3 regions of the Dietzia sp. SL131 genome follow, and region 2 is predicted to be linked to each of the others. Evidence: riboswitches for the same ligand, from Rfam matches in the RefSeq annotation. Region 2 holds a riboswitch; each other region holds the start of a gene.

Region 1 (4,229 bases), 2.5 Mb from region 2:
GGGGCTGCTGGCGGTGTCGACGGCGCTCGTCATCACCATCGGCCCGTCCGGACTCACCGCCGCCGACGTCGTCCAGTCCGCGCTGGCCCGCCTCACGGGAGCCGACTCCGGGCTCACGCGGATCCAGGAGGGGATCATCTGGAACCTGCGGCTGCCGCGCACCCTCATGGCGGCCCTGGCCGGGGCGGGGCTCGCACTGTGCGGCGTCATCCTGCAGTCGCTGCTGCGCAACCCGCTGGCCGACCCGTACATCCTCGGCATCTCCTCGGGCGCCTCCACCGGGGCGGTCCTCGTGGTGGTGCTCGGGGTCGGCGCGGGCGCGGTCGGGCTCACCACGGGGGCGTTCGTCGGGGCGCTCACCGCGTTCGGCTTCGTCCTGGTCCTGGCCTTCGCGTCCGGCGGCACCACCGACCGGGTGGTGCTGGCCGGGGTCGCGGCGACCCAGCTGTTCTCCGCGGTGACCTCGTTCGTCGTCTACATCGCCGCCGACGCGGAACAGACCCGCGGCGTGCTGTTCTGGCTGCTCGGCTCGCTGGCCTCCGTCCGCTGGTCGGACGTGGCGGTGTGCGGCGTCGTGGTCCTGCTCGGACTGGTGGCGTGCCTGCTGCACACCTCCAGCCTCGACGCGTTCACCTTCGGCCAGGACGCCGCGGCCGCCCTCGGCGTCAACGTGGCCCGCACGCGGCTGGTGCTCATGGTGGTGACGGCGCTCGTCACGGCCGTCATCGTGAGCACCTGCGGCGCGATCGGTTTCGTGGGGCTGGTACTCCCGCACGCCGCGCGGGCCCTGGTCGGGGGCCGGCACCGGGTCCTCGTCCCGACCGCGGCGTTAATGGGCGCCGTCTTCGTCGTGTGGATCGACGCCGTCTCCCGCACCGTGATCGCGCCCCAGGAGTTGCCGATCGGGGTGGCCACCGCGCTCATCGGCGTCCCGGCCTTCGTCGGGCTCCTCCTCCGCCGGGGACACGGCCGATGACCGCCGCCCCGTCGACCCTCGAGGCTCGAGGCGTCTCGTGGTCCGTGCGCGGCCGGACCATCCTCGACGACGTCACCGTAGCTCCCGCCCCCGGCACGATGGTCGGGGTGCTGGGGCCGAACGGATCCGGCAAGTCGACGCTCCTGCGCATCCTGACGGGCCTGCTCCGGCCCGACACCGGATCGGTGCACCTCGACGGCACGGACATCCGATCACTCCCCCGCAAACGCCTGTCCCGGCGCGTGGCCCTGGTGGCGCAGGAGGCGACCACCGACCAGAACCCCACGGTCCGGGAGGTCATCGAACTCGGCCGCATCCCCCATCGCGCGGCCTGGTCGGGTCCGGGTCCCGGGGACGACGGGGTGGTGCGGCGCGCGGCGGCCACGACCGGCCTCGGCGACCGCCTGGACCAGCGGTACGCGACGCTGTCCGGCGGCGAGCGGCAGCGGGTGCAGATCGCGCGGGCGCTGGCCCAGGAGCCCGGTGTGCTGGTCCTCGACGAACCGACCAACCACCTCGACATCCGCCACCAGCTCGACCTGCTGGCCCTGGTCCGCTCCACCGACACCACGGTGATCGCGGCCCTGCACGATCTCACCCTGGCGGCCACGTTCTGCGACCATCTGATCGTGTTGTCCGGCGGGCGGCTCGTGACCGGCGGCGCGCCCCACGAGGTGCTCACCGCCGACCTGATCCGGGAGGTGTACGGAGTGGAGGCCGAGGTGACCCATGACGGGCGGGGGGCGCATGTCCGCTATCTCGCGCGCTGACGGGACCGCACTCGCGACCCGCGCGGCAGGCATCGCGGCCGGGTTCGCCCTCGACCGCCTCGTCGGCGACCCGGGGCGGTTTCACCCCGTCGCGGGCTTCGGCCGGGTCGCGCTCGCCGTGGAGCCGCGCCTGCTGCGGCCCGGCCGGACGCCCAACGCGCAGCGGGCGGCGGGCCTGCTGTTCACCGGCGTCCTCGTGGGGGGCACGGCTGCGACGGTGACGGTCGTCTGCCGTCTGGCCGGGAGGAACCTCGCGGCGGCCGTGGTGTGGGACGCGGCCGTGGTGTGGTCGTGCCTGGGCGGGTCGTCGCTGCTCGAGGTCGCGCGGCGGCAGGGTGACCTGCTCGCCCGGGGCGATCACGAGGGTTCCCGGGACCTGTTGCCGTGGTTGTGCGGACGGGATCCGGCCGCGCTCGGCCCGGAGGATCTCGCGCGAGCGGTCGTCGAGTCGGTCGCGGAGAACACCTCCGATGCGGCGGTGGCGACGCTGTTCTGGGCCGCGGTGGCGGGTTCGCCCGGCGCCGCCGTCCACCGCGCGACCAACACGCTCGACGCGATGGTGGGTCACCGTTCGGAGCGGTACCGCCACTTCGGCACCGCTGCGGCGCGGCTCGACGATGTGCTGGGGTTCCTGCCGGCCCGGGGGGCCGGCGCGCTCGGGGTGGTCTGCGCCCCGACCGTGGGCGGGAGTCCCGCCGGGGCCCTGCGGGCGTGGCTCCGTGATGCGCGGGCGCACCCGAGCCCGAACGCCGGGGTCGTCGAGGCCGTGTGCGCGGGCGCGCTCGGGGTCAGGCTCGGCGGGCCCACGCCGTACCCGTACGGCGTGGAGGACCGGGCGGTCCTCGGTGACGGCCGGTCGGTCCGGGCCGACGACATCCGCCGCGCGGTTCTGCTGCACGACCGCGTCCAGCTGGCCACCGCCGCGCTGGCCGTGCTGGGTGTGGTCGTGCGTCGCGCCGTCCTCGGGCGTCGCCGGGCCACGAAGCGCGGGTGGTCGGCTCCGCCGAGCCGGGGTGCCTGCACCGCTCGCGGACGCGGTGTGCCTATCCTGAGGGCGTACTGCTGACATCCGGAACGAGCAGGGGAAGACCGGTGGGAATCCGGCGCTGACCCGCAACGGTGTGTGGCCACTTTGGTGACCGCGAGCCCGATTACCTGCCCGGATGTTCGCGACTCCGAGTACATCGCCGTGGTCTGCGATCCGGGGTCCTGTCAGGTGACGTGGTGTCGTCGTCGACTCCTACCCTCCTGCGGGTCTCACGTGTCGTCGACCGCACGACACGATCCGAGGACTGATCATGTTCCGTCGCCACCCCAGAATCACGCTCGCCACCCTGCTCGTCGCGGGGATCGCCCTCACCGGTTGCTCCCGCGGCGAGGCGCAGGAGGCCGCGGGCTCAACCGAACCCTTCGCCGACCCGGTGACCATCACCAACTGCGACCGCGAGGCCACCTACGACGCCCCACCCCAGCGCATCGTCTCGATGAACGACCACGTCACCGAGACCCTCATCCAGCTGGGTGCCGGCGACCGGATCGTGGGCATGGGATACGGCGAGCAGGACGACGTCCTGCCGGAGGTCGCCGACCAGTTCCACACCATCCCCTCGCTGGCCGAGGAGTACCCCACCTGGGAGCAGATCGTGGACCTCGAGCCGGACCTCGTGGTGGCCGGGATGCGCAGCGCCTTCGACGACAAGGAGGGCCGCAGCCGCGATGCCCTCGAGGCCGCGGGGATCAACACCTTCCTGTTCTCCGAGTATTGCGGAGAAGGCTTCGGTGACCTGTCGATGCTCGAGACCGACTTCTCCCAACTCGGCCGGATCCTCGACGTCGAGCCGGGGGCACGGGACCTGACGGACCGGATTACCGGCGAGATGAGGGAGGTCCGAGAGACACTCGATGCGTCGGGTGTCACCGGCACCCCCACGTTCTTCTACGACGGCGGCGAATCAGAACCGACGACGATCGGCGGCGTGGGAATCGGACAACTGATCGGCGAGTATGCGGGCGCGGACAACATCTTCTCCGAGGGCGACCGCCCCTATCTCACGTCCACATGGGAGATCCTGGGCGAGCGTCAGCCCGAGGCGATCGTGGTACTCGACTACGGCGCCACCAGCGCGGAGGACAAGATCGCCTACCTGCGCGCGCAGCCCATCATGTCCACGACGCCGGCGATCCGTGAGAACCGCATCGTGGTGGTCCCGCTGTCCGACTTCTTCGAGAGCTCGCGGATGACGACCTCCACCGAGACCATCGCCCGTGAGCTGCACCCGCACGCGTTCGGGCAGTGACATGACGACCGTCGCCGAGAAGGCCAGCGGGCGCGTTGACCGCGCCGGCACGGGCATCGATCCCCGCCCCGGCTCCGGGCGCATCGCCGATGCCCCGCCCACCGGGCGGCGGTCGCTGTGGCTCATCTGCCTCCCGCTCGTGGCGGTGCTCGCGATGACGATCGCGGCCGGGGTCTCCCTGGGCTC
Region 2 (4,229 bases):
GCGGACCTCCAGCTCGCCGACGGACTCGCCGTCCCATGGCAGGGCCTGGCCGGAATCGTCGACGATACGGGCCTTCACGCCGGCGATGAGTCGGCCCTGCGTCATGCGGAGCTCGAACTGCTTCTCCTCCGGCAGGGAGGCCTTCGGGCGGGACAGGGTGCCGATGGGCGAGGTCTCGGTCATGCCCCACGCGTGGACGATGTTGATCCCGTATTTGTCCCGGAACTTGCGGATCAGCTCCGGCGGGCACGAGCTGCCGCCCACGACGACCGCACGGAAGCTCGACATGTCGATGGGGTGGTCCACGCTGTACGCGTCCACTGCCTGCCAGATCGTGGGGACGGCGGCGGCCAGCGTCGGACGCTCGGAGGCGATCATCGCGGCCAGCGGCTCGGGCTGTAGGAAACGCTCCGGCATGAGCAGCGAGGCGCCCACCATGAACGCGGCGTACGGCAGGCCCCACGACATGGCGTGGAACATCGGCACGATCGCCAGCACGTTGTCGTCGAGCGAGATGTCCATGCCGTCGGACATGCACACCTGCATCGAGTGGAGGTAGATCGACCGGTGCGAGTAGACGACGCCCTTCGGGTCGCCGGTGGTGCCCGAGGTGTAGGCCATCGCGGCGCCGGAGTTCTCGTCGACCTCCGGCCAATCGAACTCGGTGGGCTGGGCGGCGAGGAGCGCGTCGTAGTCGTGCACCTGGATGCCCTCGGGAGCCTCGAGGTTCGCGGCGCCCCCACCGGTGACGATGACGTGCTCGACCGTCGAGAACCGGGGCAGGAGCGGCTGCAGGAGCGGGACGAGGCTCGGGTCGACGATCACGACCTTGTCCTCTGCGTGGTTGGCCACGAACTCGAGCTGGTCCGGGAACAGCCGGATGTTCAGCGGATGCAGCACGGCGCCCATGGACGGGATCGCGAGGTAGGCCTCCAAGTGCTCGGAGTTGTTCCACTGGAATGTGGCGACCCGCTGGTCACCGTCGACCCCCAGGGAACGCAGCGCGTTGGCCAGCTGCGCGGCGTGCTTGCCCAGATCGCCGTAGGTGATCTTCCGTGGTCCCTGATCGGTCCAGGTGGTGACGACCGCATCGGAGTGGACGGTCGCACCGAACTGCAGGATCGTGCTGATGTTCAACTGCTCCGGCATCATCGTGCTCTTCATGAGGGGCTCCTTGATCGAGGGGTGGCGTCTGTCACTCTCGTGTCGAGACTACCTGACGTCCATGACGTCCTTGGGCCGTGTGGGCGATCACCCGTCGAGGTCGTCGAAGACGGTCTGGACGGTCCTCGTCGCCGCGAGGGCCGCCGGCGCGCCGCAGTACTCCGAGGCGTGGATGACCGCCTCGGTGATCTCCTCGCGGGTCAACCCGTTGGTCAACCCGCCGCGTACATGCCCCGCCGGCTCGGCGTCCGCGCGCAGTGCCACGAGCATCCCGATATTAAGCAGGCTGCGATCCCGTCGGTCCAACCCGGGCCGGTTCCAGATGTTGCCCCACACGTTCTCTGCGACCACGTGCTGGATCGCCTCCGACTCCGTCCCGACAGCCCGGTCCATGGCCCGGTCGACGAAGTCGTCGCTCATCACCTCGCGCCTGGTCGCGAAACCCTGCTCGCGCAGATCCGCGGCCGAAGGCCCCTCGCCTGCAGAACTCGTCGTCGTCGTCATCTCCACGGTCCTCTCCCACTGCCGACAGGTATCGCGATCCATCCTCCCCGACCGTCGTCACCAGCTCCGCGTGACCTCGCCCCGCCCCGGCCAGGCGCGGGGACGGCTCGGACAGGGGCGACAGCGGATGTATGGGATGGGCGGACGCGACGACGGGTGGGATACCCTCGACGGGTCCGGCCACCAGCGTCGGACCCCGCGGCAACTCGGCGGAAGTCGGTGCGAATCCGACGCTGTCCCGCAACTGTGATCCCGTCTCAGGACGGGCGAGCCAGGTCGGCCGGTTCCGCGGCAGCCGTACGTACTGACCTCGGACGAAGGACGGTCGCGTGCAGCGGCCCAGGCCGCGGCCCGAGCTGTTTTCTTCCTCCGAATCACGGAGGATGCCATGCACCATCCACGAGCCCGCTCGCTGCTGCTCGCCCCCCTGGCCGCCCTGGCGCTGGTCGCCTCCGCGTGCAGCGGCAGCGGCACCGGCGGCGACGAGCCGGCCCCGGCCGACCAGACCTCCGCCGCGGCGGAGGAACCGCAGGCGATCGTGTCGCTGGCCCCCACCACCACCGAGATGCTCTACGCCGTCGGCGCCGGGGACAGCGTCGTGGCGGTCGACGAGCGGTCCGACTTCCCCTCCGACGCCCCGGTCACCGACCTGTCCGGCTACACGCCCAACCTCGAGGCGATCCTGGGATACGCGCCGGACCTCGTCGTGCTCACCGACGACACCGGGGACATCGTGGCCGGCCTCGAACGCTCCGGCGTCGAGGTGCTGCAGCTGCCCGCCGCGCAGACCCTCGACGACACCTACACCCAGCTCGAGCAGGTCGGGGCGGCCACCGGGCACATCGGCGAGGCCGCCGAACTCGTGTCGCGGATGCAGAGCGAGATCGACGAGATCGTCGCCTCGGTGCCGGAGCGCGAGACCCCGCTGACGTACTTCCACGAGCTCGACGACACCTACTACACCGTCACCGACGACACCTACGTCGGGGAGATCTACTCCCTGTTCGGCCTAACCTCGATCGCCACCGGCGACGACCCCTACCCGCAGCTGTCCGAGGAACTCATCCTCGAGGCCGACCCGGACCTCGTGTTCCTCGCCGACGGCCAGTGCTGCGGCATCACCCCGGAGGTCGTGGCCGAGCGGCCGGGTTGGGACGGACTCACCGCCGTGCGCGACGGGCGCGTCCACGTGGTCGACGAGGACCTGTCCAGCCGGTGGGGCCCGCGCGTGGTCGACTTCATGCGCGAGGTCGCCGCGATCGTCACCGCGGTGCCCGACGCCGCGCCGGAGACCGCGGAGAGCCCCGCGAACCAGCCCGCCTCGTGACCCGCCCGTCGCCCCGCCGCGCCCTCGTGCTGGGCGGGGCGACGCTGTTGCTGGCCGCGGCGGTCCTGCTCGGCACCCTCATCGGCCCGGCCGGCCTCACCCCGGGCGGCGTGGTGCTCGAACTGGTGGGCCGGCTGCCGCTCGTCGACATCAACTCGGGGTTCACCGAACGTCAGCAGGTCATCCTCTGGGAGATCCGCATCCCACGCGTGGTGCTGGGCGCGATCGTCGGCGCGATGCTCGCGATCGCCGGGGCCACCTACCAGGGCGTGTTCCGCAACCCGCTCGCCGACCCGTACCTGCTCGGGGTGTCCAGCGGGGCGGGGCTGGGCGCCACCCTGGCGATCGTCGTGGGCGGCGCGATGGGCTCGGCGATGGTGCCGCCCGCCGCGTTCGCCGGCGGCATGATCGCGGTGCTGGCCACCTACACGCTGGGCCGCAGTGTCGGCGGTGGACGCAGCGAGGTGGTCATCATCCTCGCCGGCGTCGCCGTGGCGGCGTTCGCCAGCGCCATCCAGACGTTCTTCATGCAGCGCCACGACGAGACCCTGCGGCAGGTGTACTCGTGGACGCTCGGCCGCCTCACGACCAGCGGCTGGACCGACGTGCGGACGGTGCTGCCGTACGTGCTCGTGGCGGTGGCCGTGATCGCCCTGTTCCGCCGCACCCTCGACGTGATGGCGGTCGGGGACGCCGAGGCCGCGACGCTGGGGATCGCCCCGGCGCGGGTGCGCCTGGTCCTCATCAGCGTGGCCACCCTCGGCACGGCGGCGGTGGTGTCCGTGTCGGGCCTGATCGGGTTCGTGGGCATCGTCATCCCGCACGCCGTGCGGATGCTCATCGGGCCGGGGCACCGCCTGCTGCTGCCGGTGTCGCTGCTGGTAGGCGCGGCGTTCCTCATCCTGGCCGACGTCGTCGCCCGCACCGCGATGAGCCCGGCCGAGCTGCCCATCGGAGTGGTCACCGCCGCGATCGGCGCCCCGTTCTTCCTCATCGTCCTGCGCCGCAGCCGGGGGCACATATGACCGCCACACCACCGGCGTCACCCGCGGCGGCCGCGTCACCCGCGCCGGTCGCCCTGGCCTGCCGCGACCTGCGCGTCACCCGGGACCGCACGGCCATCCTCCACGGCGTCGACCTCGCCGTGGACGCCGGCTCGTGGGTGTCCCTGGTGGGCCCCAACGGCTCCGGCAAGACGACCCTGCTGTTCGCGCTCGCCGGGCTCATCCCCGCC
Region 3 (4,229 bases), 2.6 Mb from region 2:
GCGGCGGCGAGGACGTCGGGCACCGCGGCGACGTCCCACTCCCGCGCGTCCATGCCCTCGACCAGCGCCTTGGCCAGCGCCTCAACCCGGTCGACCTCCTCGGTCGGCGCGCCCTCGGCCAGCCCGAGTGCGCGGCGCAGGCCCGGAACCGCGCCGGACTCGCCGCCCCACACCTGCGAGGCCCGCAGGATCGCCAGCACCAGGTTGACGCGCGCCTCGCCCGCGGGCGCCTGGCCCAGGACGTGCAGGCCGTCGCGGATCTGGACGTCCTTGATCTCGCACAGCCAGCCGTCGACGTGGAGGAGGAAGTCGTCGAACTCCTCGTCGTCGGGCCGCTGCTCGAGGCCCAGGTCCTCGTGCATGTGCGCGGACTGCATGAGGGTCCAGATCTGCGCGCGGATGGCCGGGAGCTTGGCCGGGTCCATCGACGCGATGTTCCCGTACTCGTCGAGCAGCTGCTCCAGGCGGGCGATGTCCCCGTACGACTCGGCACGCGCCATGGGCGGGACCAGGTGGTCGACGATCGTCGCGTGCGCGCGGCGCTTGGCCTGGGCGCCCTCGCCGGGGTCGTTGACGAGGAAGGGGTAGATCAGCGGCAGGTCGGCGATCGCCGCGTCGGTGGCACAGTCCGCCGAGAGCGCGGCGTTCTTGCCCGGCAGCCACTCCAGCGAGCCGTGCTTGCCGATGTGCACCAGCGCGTGCGCGCCGAAGCCGTGGGCGAGCCAGCGGTAGGCGGCCAGGTAGTGGTGGGAGGGCGCGAGCTCGGGGTCGTGATAGATGGCGACCGGGTTCTCGCCGAATCCGCGGGGCGGCTGGATCAACAGGACGACGTTGCCGGCCTGGATGGTGGCCAGGACGATCTCGCCGGCGTCGTTGACGAACAGCTCGCCCGGCGCGGGCCCCCACGCCTCGACCATCTCCGCGCGCAGCGTCTCGGGCAGACCCGCGGTCCAGCGCAGGTAGTCATCGGTGGAGATCCGGACGTGGCTGTCGGTGAGCTGGGCGCTGGTGAGCCACTCCTCGTCCTGCCCGCCCGCGGCGATAAGCGCGTGAATGAGAGCGTCGCCGGCGGCGGTGTCGTCGGGGAAACCGCCCTCCGCGACGGTGCCATCCGCCCCCGGCTCGGTGAGGTCGAGGCCCGGTCGATCGAGAAAGCGCGCGATGGGGCCGTCGTCCGGGCCCAGGTCGTAACCCTCGTCGCGCATCCGGCGCAGCAGGCGGATGGTCGAGACCGGGGTGTCCAGACCGACGGCGTTGCCGATGCGGGAGTGCTTGGTCGGATAGGCCGACAGGACCAGCGCGACCTTGCGGTCGGCGGGCGCCACATGGCGCAGCCGCGCGTGGGCCACGGCGATCCCGGCGACACGCGCGCACCGCTCGGGATCGGCCACGTAGCGGGGCAGTCCGTCGGCGTCGATCTCCTTGAACGAGAACGGCGCAGTGATGATCCGGCCGTCGAACTCGGGGATCGCGATCTGGTTGGCGGAGTCCAGCGGGTTGACGCCGTCGTCGGAGGCCGCCCAGTCCTCGCGGCTCCACGTCAGGCACAGGCCCTGCAATACGGGAATGTCGAGCGCGGCGATGCGCTCGACGTCCCACGTCTCGTCCTCGCCGCCCGCGCTCACCGTGCCGGGAGTGGTGCCGCCGGCGGCGAGAACCGTCACGACCAGCGCATCGAGAGTGCCAAGGGCGTCGAACAACTCGTCGGGGGCCGAGCGCAGGGAGCCGGCGAAGACCGGCACACCCACCGCGCCAGCGGCGTCGATCGCGTCGGCCAGCGCGTGGGCGAACCCGGAGTTCCCGCTCACCTCGTGGGCGCGGTAGTAGAGCACGCCCACGCGGGGCAGGCCGGGGGCTTCCGTCGTGTCCGGCCGCGGCGGCATACCCCACACCGGCACGTTCTCCGGCGGCTCGAACCCGGCGCCGGTGAGCAACACGGTGTCGGCCAGGAACGCGTGCAGCTGCGCCAGGTTGCCCGGGCCGCCCTCGGCGAGATAGCGGTGTGCCTCGGCCGCGGTGCCGATCGGGACGGTGGACAGCTCCATAAGGTCGGCGTCGGGGGTCTGCTCGCCACCCAGGACCACCACCGGAACGCCCGCGCCGAGCACGGCGGCGAACCCGGCGTCCCACGATCGCCGCGAGCCGAGGATGCGGACCACCACCAGGTCGGCGCCGTCGAGCAGTTCGGGCAGATTCGCCTCGACGTCGAGTCGAGACGGGTTGCCGAGCGTGAACGCCGCGCCGGATTCGCGCGCGGAGAGCAGGTCCGTGTCGGAGGTGGACAACAGGGTGATGCGGGGCACGTCGTGCTGTGCCGAGGCGCCATCAGGGGACGCCAAACGCCGGGTGGGGCGCATGTTCTTCTCCAAACCCTCGTGGAACATGTCGCCGTGGCCGGTCTCCTGGCTTCCGCATCAACGCCGTGCGACCGACCTTCCCGGACCCGTGGATCCAGTGGTCTCCGACCCGTGAGGGACGGACGAGGGCCGCGTGACTCCGCGACTACAGTGGCGAGGGCCGCGCCGGCTTTTCCTCCGGCTTCCCGAACACCACGGCACCGGCGAGCCTATCCGGCGGACCCCGCCAGTGGCCGCCCGGCCGTCGCGCGAGGGTCAGGAGCGACTTACCTGGCTGCCTCGCGTCAGCCGGGGACGGCCGTCCCGGTCAGGGGAAGTCCACCACCGCGAGGTTGAGGGGCAGCTCGTTCATCCGCGGCTCCGGCGAGAGGGTCGCCCCGTCGACGAAGGTGCCGGACAGGAAGTCGTCGGCGTCGGCGATCCGCTGCGGCGGGACCTGCCCGGCGTAGTCGAACCCCTTCAGCTCGTACGGCAGCGAGTCGGCCTCGAGCAGGCTCGGCCCGTCCATGAGCTGGAAGTGCAGGTGCGAGGCGTTGGCGTTGCCGGTGTTCCCGAGCTTGCCCAGCACCTGGCCCTCGGTCACCGTGTCGCCGGGTTTCACCGTGACCGAGCCGGAGATCATGTGTGCGTACATCGCGTACACGCCGTCACCGAGGTCGAGCACCACGTGGTTGCCGTCCACGTTCTCGACGGTGAGCTTGGAGGCCAGTTCCGGGTTGCTCGCGGGCAGGACCCCCGGCGCGTTGGCGTCCATCCCGTCGAGGACCGAGACGACGGTGGCGTCGGCGACGGCGAGGATCTCGGCGCCGTAGTCCACGTAGCTCTCGTTGTGGTTCCTGTCGCCGGTATAGAACTCGCCCTGGTCGTTGGTGCGCTTCCAGTCGATCGCGAAGCGCTGGCTGTTGTTGAGCTTGCCGTTGACCGACATCACCGAGCTGCGGTGCGGGAACCCCGGTTCGCAACACCCGTTGAGGGCCACCCAGTTCTCGCCCCGCACGGGCGGTGCGATGACCGGAACGGTCCGGGTGGAGAAGACGACCGGTGTCGTGAGGTAGTCGATGGGCCCCGGCTCCCCGAACGCCGGCGAGGCGGCGCCGGTCCCGTAGAGGTGGTGCAGCACCGCGTCCGGGGCCTGGTCGAGCGAGTCGAGGGTGAAGTCGATGAACACGACCCGGCTCTCCTGCGGCGGGATCTGCGCGGTGTCGACGTACCCGGCGGGCAGGTCCCGCAGGCGGTTGCAGTCGCCGAAGACGCAGTCCGGATCCACCAGCTCGTTGGCGGAGAAGCTGGCGATGACCTTGGAGGGATCGGCGCCGTCCACCACATCGATCTTGTCCACGCTCGCCGGCACCTTGGTGGCGTTGGTGAGCTGCAGGTCGTAGGCCACGTGGTACTTGCCGTCGGTGCCCTTGAACGGCAGCGGCGGGCTCCCGATGGGGACCACGGTGATCGCGGTGAACGCGTCCGGGACGGTCACCCCAGCGACGGACCCGGCGGCCGGTGATGCCGTGGTGGTGGTGGCCGCTTCGGCGGCGGCGGGTTCGGTGGCGGCGTCCGACGAACACCCGGCCGCGACCAGTGCGACTGCGGTGAGGACGGAGGCGAGAAGGGTGGGTACGCGGCGAGGTGTCACGGTGGAGCTCCGTTTCTTCAGTTGTGAAGAGAAACTTACCACCGGGGATCGGGAAAATGAACGCGCGCGTCGGGCTGCCACAATGGCCCCCGTGAGCATCGCCGAACCCACCCGCCGGACCCGTGGCGACATGTGCCCGGGCGTCCTGCGGCCGTGGCCGGCCTCCGACGGCGCCCTGGTCCGGCTGCGCGTGCCGGGCGGCCGCGTGTCACCGGCGGCACTGGCCGGCCTGCACGGGG

What was found. Region 2 has a riboswitch for cobalamin ahead of OVA21_RS17035 (ABC transporter substrate-binding protein). Riboswitches for the same ligand answer to the same signal wherever they lie in the genome.
Region 1: linked by a shared signal. The riboswitch ahead of OVA21_RS04925 (ABC transporter substrate-binding protein) and the one ahead of OVA21_RS17035 (ABC transporter substrate-binding protein) in region 2 are both predicted to bind cobalamin.
Region 3: linked by a shared signal. The riboswitch ahead of cobN (cobaltochelatase subunit CobN) and the one ahead of OVA21_RS17035 (ABC transporter substrate-binding protein) in region 2 are both predicted to bind cobalamin.

Annotation. Positions count from the first base shown of each region.
Region 1 is NZ_JAPPRI010000003.1:871,013-875,241, reverse strand. Features, by position in the region: gene OVA21_RS04940 (FecCD family ABC transporter permease) at 1-976, shown strand, start outside; gene OVA21_RS04935 (ABC transporter ATP-binding protein) at 973-1,746, shown strand; gene OVA21_RS04930 (cobalamin biosynthesis protein) at 1,724-2,812, shown strand; cobalamin riboswitch at 2,782-2,923, shown strand; gene OVA21_RS04925 (ABC transporter substrate-binding protein) at 3,045-4,043, shown strand; gene OVA21_RS04920 (FecCD family ABC transporter permease) at 4,045-4,229, shown strand, end outside.
Region 2 is NZ_JAPPRI010000003.1:3,419,967-3,424,195, reverse strand. Features, by position in the region: gene OVA21_RS17045 (long-chain fatty acid--CoA ligase) at 1-1,164, opposite strand, end outside; gene OVA21_RS17040 (carboxymuconolactone decarboxylase family protein) at 1,252-1,668, opposite strand; cobalamin riboswitch at 1,829-1,967, shown strand; gene OVA21_RS17035 (ABC transporter substrate-binding protein) at 2,057-2,995, shown strand; gene OVA21_RS17030 (FecCD family ABC transporter permease) at 2,992-4,020, shown strand; gene OVA21_RS17025 (ABC transporter ATP-binding protein) at 4,017-4,229, shown strand, end outside.
Region 3 is NZ_JAPPRI010000003.1:861,193-865,421, reverse strand. Features, by position in the region: gene cobN (cobaltochelatase subunit CobN) at 1-2,357, opposite strand, end outside; cobalamin riboswitch at 2,376-2,569, opposite strand; gene OVA21_RS04890 (M23 family metallopeptidase) at 2,665-3,990, opposite strand; gene OVA21_RS04885 (nitrite reductase) at 4,082-4,229, shown strand, end outside.